3 regions of the Selenomonas sp. oral taxon 920 genome follow, and region 1 is predicted to be linked to each of the others. Evidence: riboswitches for the same ligand, from Rfam matches in the RefSeq annotation. Region 1 holds a riboswitch; each other region holds the start of a gene.

What was found. A riboswitch is a leader RNA that binds a small molecule or an ion and turns the genes downstream of it on or off. The one in region 1 is predicted to bind cobalamin.
Region 2: it holds a riboswitch for cobalamin, as region 1 does, so the genes downstream of both, BCS37_RS01395 (TonB-dependent receptor plug domain-containing protein) here and BCS37_RS08030 (sirohydrochlorin cobaltochelatase) in region 1, are expected to answer to the same signal.
Region 3: it holds a riboswitch for cobalamin, as region 1 does, so the genes downstream of both, nikB (nickel ABC transporter permease) here and BCS37_RS08030 (sirohydrochlorin cobaltochelatase) in region 1, are expected to answer to the same signal.

The regions. Positions count from the first base shown of each region.
Region 1 is NZ_CP017042.1:1,676,392-1,679,672, forward strand. It holds gene BCS37_RS08025 (Gfo/Idh/MocA family protein) at 1-759, opposite strand, end outside; gene BCS37_RS08030 (sirohydrochlorin cobaltochelatase) at 916-1,947, opposite strand; cobalamin riboswitch at 2,064-2,252, opposite strand; gene BCS37_RS08035 (vWA domain-containing protein) at 2,321-3,055, opposite strand.
Region 2 is NZ_CP017042.1:315,899-319,179, forward strand. It holds gene BCS37_RS01395 (TonB-dependent receptor plug domain-containing protein) at 1-1,925, opposite strand, end outside; cobalamin riboswitch at 2,328-2,502, opposite strand; gene BCS37_RS01400 (hypothetical protein) at 2,681-3,281, shown strand, end outside.
Region 3 is NZ_CP017042.1:1,160,975-1,164,255, reverse strand. It holds gene BCS37_RS05430 (MATE family efflux transporter) at 1-758, shown strand, start outside; partial or broken gene BCS37_RS12235 (secretion protein HlyD) at 755-905, opposite strand; cobalamin riboswitch at 1,074-1,273, shown strand; gene nikB (nickel ABC transporter permease) at 1,422-2,366, shown strand; gene nikC (nickel transporter permease) at 2,363-3,175, shown strand; gene BCS37_RS05415 (ABC transporter substrate-binding protein) at 3,187-3,281, shown strand, end outside.

The sequences.
Region 1 (3,281 bases):
TGTACCGTCCGCACGAATCCACCCCGACTCCCCCTGAATCAGGAAGAAGGACGGGCTCGAACTGTCCTTTGCCGCCGCCGCCGTTGCAACAAAGCCATCATAGCGCAGCGTCAGCACTCCCGAGGTATCAATCCCGTTGAAGCCGATATTCGCGGTGTAGGAGGCGGACTGCGGACGCCCGAAGAGCGCGACGATGAGCGCAAGGTTGTAGACATTCAGGTCATAAAGTGCCCCGCCCGAAAGCACAGGATCAAACGCCGGCGCCACGTCGCGCGCGAGATAGCGCTCGTAGCGGCTCGAGTACTGCGAGAAATTTGCCTGCACGAGGCGAATGAGTCCGAGCTGCGGGAGCGCGGACAAGATCCCGAGATAGTTTGGCAGGAAGAGCGGTGTCACTGCCTCGAACAGATAGCACCCTGCTGCACGCGCACGCGCGATCAGCTCCTCCGCCTCTGCGAGCGTCGAGGTAAAGGGTTTTTCCACGATGACGTGCCAGCCCGCCTCAATCGCCGCACGTGCATACGAGAAATGCGCGCTGTTCACAATGCCGAGGTAGACAACGTCCGCCTCATGTGCCGCAAGCATTGCCTCGTAGTCCGTCACCGTCTGCGGGACACCGAACTCACGCGCCAATGCCTCCGCTTTCTCCCGACTGTGCGGGCGCGCACAGATTGTTTTCACCTCGACATTTCCCACCTGACGCAGGGCAATGAGTGCCTCCCGCGCAATCATTCCCGTACCGACAATCGCTATCTTCATCGATCAGTTCTCCTTGTTATGCGGAATCCGCTGTCTCCACACGGCAAACATCGTACTCTATTATAACAGGGTACGCATACAAAGAAAAGGGGCTGCTGCGGAAGTGAAACACTTCCGCAGCAACCCCTTCACCGCAGTCTGCGTAAAACGCCGATCTTACTTCATGATTTTGAGATGATCTGCGTCTGCATCCTTGTTCCCCTGCAGAGCATCCCACGCATCATTCGCGCGCTCTACAAATGCAGCCCGAATATTCTTGTTCTCGCCGAGACCGTGCAGATAGGTATTCACCTTAAAGCCCTTGCTCTCAAGAATACTCTTGTGCGAATCCGAATCTTTGCCCGCCATATCGTTGTGTGCATGATCGCCCGCAACCATCATAATCGGCATGAGCGTTACTGTCTTGACATTCGCATTGTTGAGCTTCGGAACGACATCCTCGAGACTCGGCCACCCCTCAACCGTGTAGACGTAGACATTCTTATATCCGAGCGCATCGAGCTTCGCCTGAATCACGGAATAGTAAGCATTGGAAACGTGCGGTGTGCCGTGTGCCATGAGGAGGAGAGCCTCATCCTTGCCAAGCTTCGGGAACTGGCTGGAGACGGCCTTGATGAACTCCGCAACGTCATCCGACTGCTCTTCCTGCCCCTGCCAGTACATAAGCGATGTCCCGCAGGTCATCGTCTTGAACTGTTCTTTATACTCATTGAACACGGCCTTGACATAGGAGTACTCCATGCCCGGGATGACATCAAGCGAGACGAGAGCCACACGCGAGTAGCCGTCTGCCTTGAGTTGTGTCAGCGCCTCCTCGGGGGTCGGATACTTCTTTCCCTCATTCTTTTCGATACGGTCGATGATAATGTGGGAGGTGAATGCCGTCACAACCTTCACACCCGGATGGGCCGCCTGAATGTCACGCACGGTTGCCTCAATCGTCTTTTCACGCGTCTCCTTGAACGTCGTGCCGAAGCTCGCCACGACGATGGCATCCTTGTTCGTGTAGTTCCGCATCTGCGGATTATCATACTTCAGGACACCGATCTCAGACGCCTCCATGAGTGCCGGTGTTGCCGTCTTCACCTCGGGGTTCAGCTCATACGCGGCCTCCGCAGGGCTGTAGGAAAAGCCCAGAACAGCTGAGCAGGCAAGGGATGCGACCAGCATTTTCTTCCAATTCTTCATCCGAATTCCTCCCAAAAAATATAAATTAAAGGCTTTCCTGCAAGAGCAAGAAAGCCTCGTGAAATCATCTCCACGAATCCCCTTCCTGTCACTCGCAGGTATGTGCCTACGGCACACGGTGGATTGTCAGACAGGCAGTTCTCCTGGCTCGGTTCATCACTCCCCTGCGCCTTCCCGGAAGGTCTGTCTTCCAGTGGCTTCCTTGCAGGTTCGCTCCCCTCACAGTGGCGGGACCGCGCCGGCTCCCCCGGCTTCTCTATTAAGCATGTGCCATACAGCACTGCACCTGTCTCCCGTTCATTCAGTTATGCAACAATATGTCACAGCTATTAGAATACATCGTTATGTGTAAATTGTCAATCGGTGCACCGACTTATTTTGACGTGTCCTCTTCCACACGGGAACGCCAACGCCCCTTCTCTGCCGTCGAGGGCTCTGCTGTCTCTTCGACAAATGCGGAAACGGCATCATAGTTCGCGCGGACACCGGACTCCGTGTTCCGATAGGTCACGGCATTCGCCTTTTTCACGCCGATCGCATCCGCCTCCTCCACCGCGTCGATGTTCGCACCGAGGTAGACAAAGTCCCAGCCCGCCTTTTCCTGCTTGTCCGAAATCAGCTGTTTGACCTTCGGCTTAGTGAACTCCGTGCTCGCGTTCTCCATTCCATCCGTGATGATGACGAAGATCACCTTTGTTCCCTCGCGCTCCGAGACGCCCCTCTGCTCCATTCGCAGGATCGTCGCCCCCACGGCATCGAGCAGTGCCGTCGTACCGCCTACCTCGTACTCCTTCGCCATCAGTGGTTTTACGAAATGAATATCCTTGCGCTCGTAGAGCATATCCACCTCATCGTTAAAGAGAACCGTCGTCACACGCACGGGAACGGCGAGTGCTTTCTGTTTCTCGATCATGGCATTAAAGCCGCCAATCGTGTCGGACTCCAGCCCCGACATCGATCCACTCTTATCGAGGATCAGCACAAGCTCGATGCGCTCCGGCTTCTCGGCAGACAGCGGCATCTCCTTTGCCGTCTCCGCCGCGCCGACTGCTGCAAATGCCATGCACAGCAGACAGGCAAGGACAGCAGAATAAATTTTCTTCCACATAGTATGCGACCTCCTTTGCAGTTAGAACATTGAAACAACTTTCTCTGTCCACATCTTATCAGGTTCAAAAGATTATTTCAATCAGGCAAAGGTTAGATGCCAAAACGATATATTGCTGTCTTTGTTTACCTCACCTATTTCAAAAGCATCCACTTTTTCTTTAGTGTTTTCGCAAGTCCTCTGCCAAAGCAAAAATCATCGTACGCTTAAACTTTTCTCCACCGAA
Region 2 (3,281 bases), 1.0 Mb from region 1:
TCGAGATCAAACTTCTTCCAGTGGAAATTCGTCTGCAGCTCAATGCCGTGTGCCTTACCGCGCATGTCGTTGAAGTAGGAGCTGTAGTTGAGCCCCGCGCGGTAGAGGTAGAGCATCCGCTGCGTGTCGCGCCAGAAATAGGTGAGCGTTGTTCGATTGTCCGAGCCAAGGAACTTGCCGTCCCATATGACACTGAGATCGAACTGCTTGCCGTATTCTGGCTGCGGAAATTTGGCGCCGCTCCCCTTATAGTCCATCGGTGCCGGCATGATGCCCGCGCCGTCGCCCGCGATCTCATACATGTTGAGCAGGCGGAAGTAGGTGCCGCCCGTCATGCGCATCGTAAAGTGGTCGTTGAACTCCTTCTTGAGTGCGAGCTGCCACGTCACCTTGGAATCGACCTGACTGTCCTTCGGATGAACCCAACGGTACGTTTTGAGAGGGTTAAAGCGTCCAAACTGACTGTAGCCAATGATCTGCGAGCGGTTGTAGCGGACGGCGGGCGTCAGCTGCCACGTCTTCTTTTTATCGAGCGTGATCGTATCCTGCAGCTGCACATTGAAGATGTTCTGATCGAACTGGTTGCGCATCTGCGCCCAGAGATTCCCAATGCCCGCCTGCACATCGTCGATGACCTCATCAAGTCCGTCGCCGTCGATATTCATGCGCTCATGCGAGTAGTTCATCTGGAAGTCGAGCATGTTGTTTTTGCTGAGCTCGTAGGTGCCGTCTATCTGCACATTGTATTTCTTCGAACGATAGCGGCTCCACTCCCTCATGGGAATCTTAATCATATAGCGCAGACCGTCGTGAATATTCTCGGCACGGTAATCCTTGCTCTGGCTTAGATAGTCAATCATCCAACCCCATTCATAGCGTTTCCCTATATAGCGTCGCTGTACGAGCAGCTCCGCTGCACTGATTTTTTGATGCCGCTTGTCGTATTTATAGAGATCGTATTTATCCACGAGAAGCCCCGGCTGAATCATATCGAAATAGCTTCGATAATCAACCCAGAGGCTGTCCGGCAGATGTCGATCGACAGTCTTGTATGTTCCCTTGATCATCCAGTCATCATTCTGCCATTTGACGAGAAGATCCGAATTGCTGTAGTCGTTGTATTTACGGCGGCGCTCGGGATCGTCGGCGGCTGTCACCAAGCGACCGCCGTTGTCTTCGAGCCACTGGATACAATCATCTACCATCTGCTGCCATGCGCCGGCGCCATTTGCAATATCATATGCGGCTCTCTCTGCCGGCGTCATAGCGAGATAACCTTGCAGTTCCACCCGTGTTTCCACAATCTGCCGCCCAATTCCGGTATTTGTATAGAACTGATCCGCCGCATAGCTGCGGTAGGGGAAATCGCCGTCACGCGACTCGTGATTGAATCCGAAAAGCAGACTGCCGCTGCCGACGGGTGCCGTAACCTCGACCGATGCTTTCTTCCCGCCGAATGAGCTCGGTCCGATCTCGGCAGACCCGTGCGCCTCTGCCGGTTTCTTTGTCACGACGTTGATGACTCCGCCGATGAACGTGCCCGCAAAACGTGCAGGGATATAGCCGCGGTAGACCTCGATGCGTTCGACGTTGCTGACGGGGATCGTCGAGATGTCGACCGCCGCATCGCCGCCGAGGTTTGTCAGCACACCGTCGACGAAGACTCCGACCTGCGCTGCTGTCGAGCCGCGTACGGTTACGGTCGTATACTGCCCCTTGCCCTGCACCTCACGCACATGCACGCCTGGCACCATTTTCAGAAAGTCCGGCAGGGTTTTCTGCTCGCCCTTGAACTCCTCAGGGCGGATGACGGTTACGGTGCCGGGAGAGAGGATCTCCTCCCACGCGGGACGCTTCGCCTCGACGGTGATGTCCGGCGTTGTGTATTCCAACGGCATATTCGTTCCCGTTGCCGGCATCTCCATTGGCGAAGCATCAGATGCGGCGTTGTCTTTGGCACCTGCCGCAGATGCCGAAGTATGTTCTGCGGCAGCGGCAGGATGACAGAACACACCTGCAAGCAGCATCCATAGAACACCCGCGAGGAGGTTCTTCTTTTTCTGTTTTTCCGACATGGGAAAGCCTCCGTTCTCTCCAATCGTCATATAAATTATGTTTTTGAAATATATAGATAATAAGTTATGGACGAACCGGTTCTTTCATGAAAAAAAGTCCGTCTGCGACCAGGATTGGTTTAGACGGACTTTTTTCATAAGAAAAGAAAACCCGGTGTACTAAATACAACCGGAGATGTCTTGTCATGAAGTATCGACAAAATCCCCTACCCATCGCTCGCAGGTACCGGCTTCTGAAATCCGCAAAAGCCGACGGTGATGTCGAAATAGGTAAGTATCCTGGCTTGGTGTCATCGTCTGCACACGCCTTCCCAGATTGCTCCAGTGACATTGTTGTGTGAAGACTCTACCTTACAGTGGCGGGACCGCTTCGGCTTATACCGAATTCCAGTTTAAGTCTCTCGACGCCTATTTCCTCTTATATTCAATTTTTATGTTTATATTAATACGACTTGTATAATTTTGTCAATAAGAGAATATAACTTATATTTTGTTAATATTAAGGAGTGATGGATTATGACGAGGTTGTTTCAATATAGTTGCGTGAAATGAATCTTCAATGATATAATGACAGCGTTTGTATTTGTGCGAAGGGAGGTGGGGCAATGCCCCTGGATGAATTTGCGTGGCGCGTGCGGCTCGCACGGCGGCGCAAGGCACACGCACGAAAATTCAAGATGGCGGCGGGGCTGATCACCCTGACGATTGCAGCGATTGCATGGTACCTCGGCTACTACATGCAGCGTCCCGAGTACGCACTCGCACAGGCGGCTGCTGCGGTGGAGCAGCATGATCTGGCGGCGTTCCAACGCCGCGTGAATATCGCGGCGGTTGCGGACGCGGGCTACGATGACCTCACTTATGTGCTCTTTTCGCGCGACACGAGACTGTCGGAGTCGGAGCGCAGCGCCTCCGGAAAATTTTATCAGCGCATCAAGGGGAGTGTTGCCGAGGGGCTGACGTACACGATCGAGAATGCCGTCCAAAATTCTGTATGGGCAGAGCCGGAGGGCGTAAATGCGCTCAAAGGCCGTCAGCTCGGCATCGACTTTGAGTATCTGATGGAGTGCAGCCATCTGCGGGACACCAGCGTCCTCAGTATTGGAGACGTTACGCGCGACGGGAGCGGCGCCGTAGCAATGCTGACCGTCGTGGACGAGGGGACGGGGCTTGAGTTTCCGCTGCAGCTGCGCATGGAGAAAGGCG
Region 3 (3,281 bases), 520 kb from region 1:
GAACAATCGGCGGAACACTTTGGTCAACCTATCTCACCCTGCGCGTACTCTATGCATGGGGGATCTTTGCACAGGGAAATTATCGTCTGACGCGCACCTATCTGCGTGAATTCCTCAGCGTATTCGGCGGTATCTTCAGTGAGCAGGGATTTGAACGCATCGGCATGGTCGTCTACACCCGCATGGTCGCGGAACTGGGGACGATTCCGTATGCCATCCATGCAATAGCAATGAACTTCTGTGATTTCTATTACAGCTTCTGCAATGGGATGGGAAAAGCAAGCACGGTTCTCGCCGGACACAACCGAGACAGCCATAAGCAGAATGAATGGCGCCGCTATCTCTGGACGGGGATGCGCTGGAGTTTGATTTTCTCCGTCATTGTATTCCTCATAACCTTCTTACTGCGCGAGGAAATCTTTGCCGTCTATGCGCGTGATGCAGCTCTCCTACCTCTTGGCAGCCTGATTATCGCATACGTCGCAGCGGTCAGTTTTCCAGAGGCGTACCAGATGGTCTGTGCCGGTATTCTGCGCGCAAGCGGAAAGACATCACAGGTAGCAGCCTATTCCTTTATCAGTATAACGGTACTGCGGCCGATTATCACCTATATTTTCCTCTATGAGTGCAATATGGGACTTGAGGGTGCATGGCTTTCACTAGCACTCGATCAGAGTATACGCGCCATCTGTGCAGCCATACTCCTGCGTAAGGTATATCATGAAAGAAATTCCACGCATGCATTGAATCTATGTTAAGGAAGCACTGATAAATTCAGCCGCGCCATCTTGGCGCATCTTTTTTGCCCGCACTGTGTCGACAAATCCTCCACATAGCCCTTGCTATGCGTCCGGTTTGTCTCCTTGTTCGGACGAAAAAATCTACGCCAATCTGACGGACTTCATTTTATCAGCGATTCCTTAAGAAAGAATCAAGATGAAATACAAGGGACTTTTTGACTATCCCAATACAATAATCTGAAATAAATGGCTTGACAAGCATATCTAATATGGATATACTACGTTTGAACTTATGTTGAAAACCAAATAAATGACGTTGCGAGTGTCGACGGATGAATATTGCTTTGTGCGCATTCCGTTGAGCGATGAGAGGAAAATGGGTGAAATTCCCATGCTGTCCCGCAGCCGTAAATAGGGAGTGTTCTTCCACAGGCGCAGAGCCTGTGCCTGTAAAGTCACTGGGATAATCCTGGGAAGGCGGAAGAATGCAGCGATCTATGAGCCGGAAAGCCTGCTCGCAATAAGATTCATTGATGGACTCACGAGAGATGGGAAGATGGATGTGCGATTTACAGCACTAGGGAGTGCCGTAAGATCGTTGTTTTTTGTGTGCATTCTTCCGCCTGTCTTAAAAGAGACAGGCGGTTTTATTTTCTACACGACAACAAAGGAGTTGGGGAGTTGAGTGCAAAAGCGATCCTGATGCGTCTGGGGCAGATGATCATTACCCTGCTGGGGGTCAGTTTTCTGACGTTCAGTCTGACATTCATTGCGCCGGGCGATCCTGTGGATGCGATTCTCGAAACCGGCGATACGATTGTATCACAAGAGACCATCGAGCGTACACGTCACGAGTTGGGGCTGGATCGACCGTTCCACGAACAGTATCTCAGTTGGCTGAACGGTGTGGTACACGGGGATATGGGGCGTTCCTACTCGGCAAAAATTCCGGTACAGGATAAACTCTTGCAGAATCTGCCGGGAACACTGTTGCTTGCGGGGACAGCGGTGGTGATGATGCTCTCGATCTCCATTCCGGCAGGAGTTATCTCAGCACTCTATCGTAATCGGTGGCCGGATCAAGTCATACGATTCTTCACCTTTCTCGGTGTCTCCATGCCGAGCTTCTGGGTGGGCCTTATTCTGCTCTATGTATTCGGTCTGAAGCTTGGACTTTTCCCGATTGCAGGCGGCGAGGTCAGCCTTGATCGTATGATTCTCCCTGCCTTTACACTTGCCATCCTGCTGTCATCGAAGTATACGCGTCAGGTGCGTACGGCGGTGCTTGAGGAGCTCGGGCAGGACTACGTCACGGGTCTCAAGGCACGCGGCATGTCGATGACACGCATCCTCATTCGTCACGTTCTGCCGAATGCCTTCCTGCCGCTCATCACACTGCTTGGGCTTTCCATTGGCTGGCTGCTCGGCGGGGTTGCCGTCATTGAGATTGTCTTTTCGTGGCCGGGCATCGGACGCGTTGCGGTGCGTGCGATCGAAGCACGCGACTATCCGCTCCTCCAGGGCTTTGTCCTCTGGATTGCAACACTCTATATGTTTGTGAACCTCATTGTTGATATATCCTATGCGTACCTTGATCCGAGACTCAGGAAGGGGGCGAAAGCATGACGCGGGATCAACTGCTGTTTCGTATCTATACAGGCATCATCCTGCTGATTGTGCTTGTCGCCATCTGTGCACCGCTGATCTCGTCATACGATCCATATGAGTCGCAGATTCAGAATTCTCTCCTGCCGCCATCCGCTGAGCATTACTTTGGCACAGATAAGCTCGGGCGCGATATCTTTACGCGTATTCTCTACGGTGCACGCATCTCGATTACGATGGCGCTCACAGTTGTCATCATCTCGTCAGGACTTGGCACATTGATCGGTGTGATCTCTGCCTATGTGGGCGGTAAGGTGGACAATGCCATCATGCGTCTGACCGACGTGTTCCTTGCATTTCCGGGCATCGTGCTTGCCATTGCGATTGCCGGCGTGCTCGGCGGGAGTGCAGTCAACGCAGTGCTCGCCGTTGTTATTGTAGGCTGGACAAAGTATGCACGTCTTGCACGCAGTATGACGTTGAAGGTTAAGCAGCAGGATTTCCTAGCTGCTGCAATTACAAATGGTACACGACCGCTTGCGATGATTCGTCGGCATATCCTGCCGAATATCATACCGATTATCATTGTGACCGCCGCACTCGACATCGGCGCACTCATGATGGAGCTTGCGGGGCTCTCCTTCCTCGGATTTGGCGCACAGCCGCCGACACCGGAGTGGGGGCTCATGCTGAATGAGGGGCGTCAGCTGATCCAGACGGCACCCTGGCTTATGATCTTCCCCGGACTGGCGATCGTATTCGTCGTCGCGGTATTTAATCTTTGGGGAGATAGTCTGCGGGATATTATGGACCCGCGCAAGGCAAATTAAAGGAGGAACATATGGGAAAGAAAAAACGATGGCTGACAGCACTGCTGACAGGCTGCATGGCAGCTGCACTGCTGACGGGCTGCGGCGGCGGTCAGTCTGCAGGGGA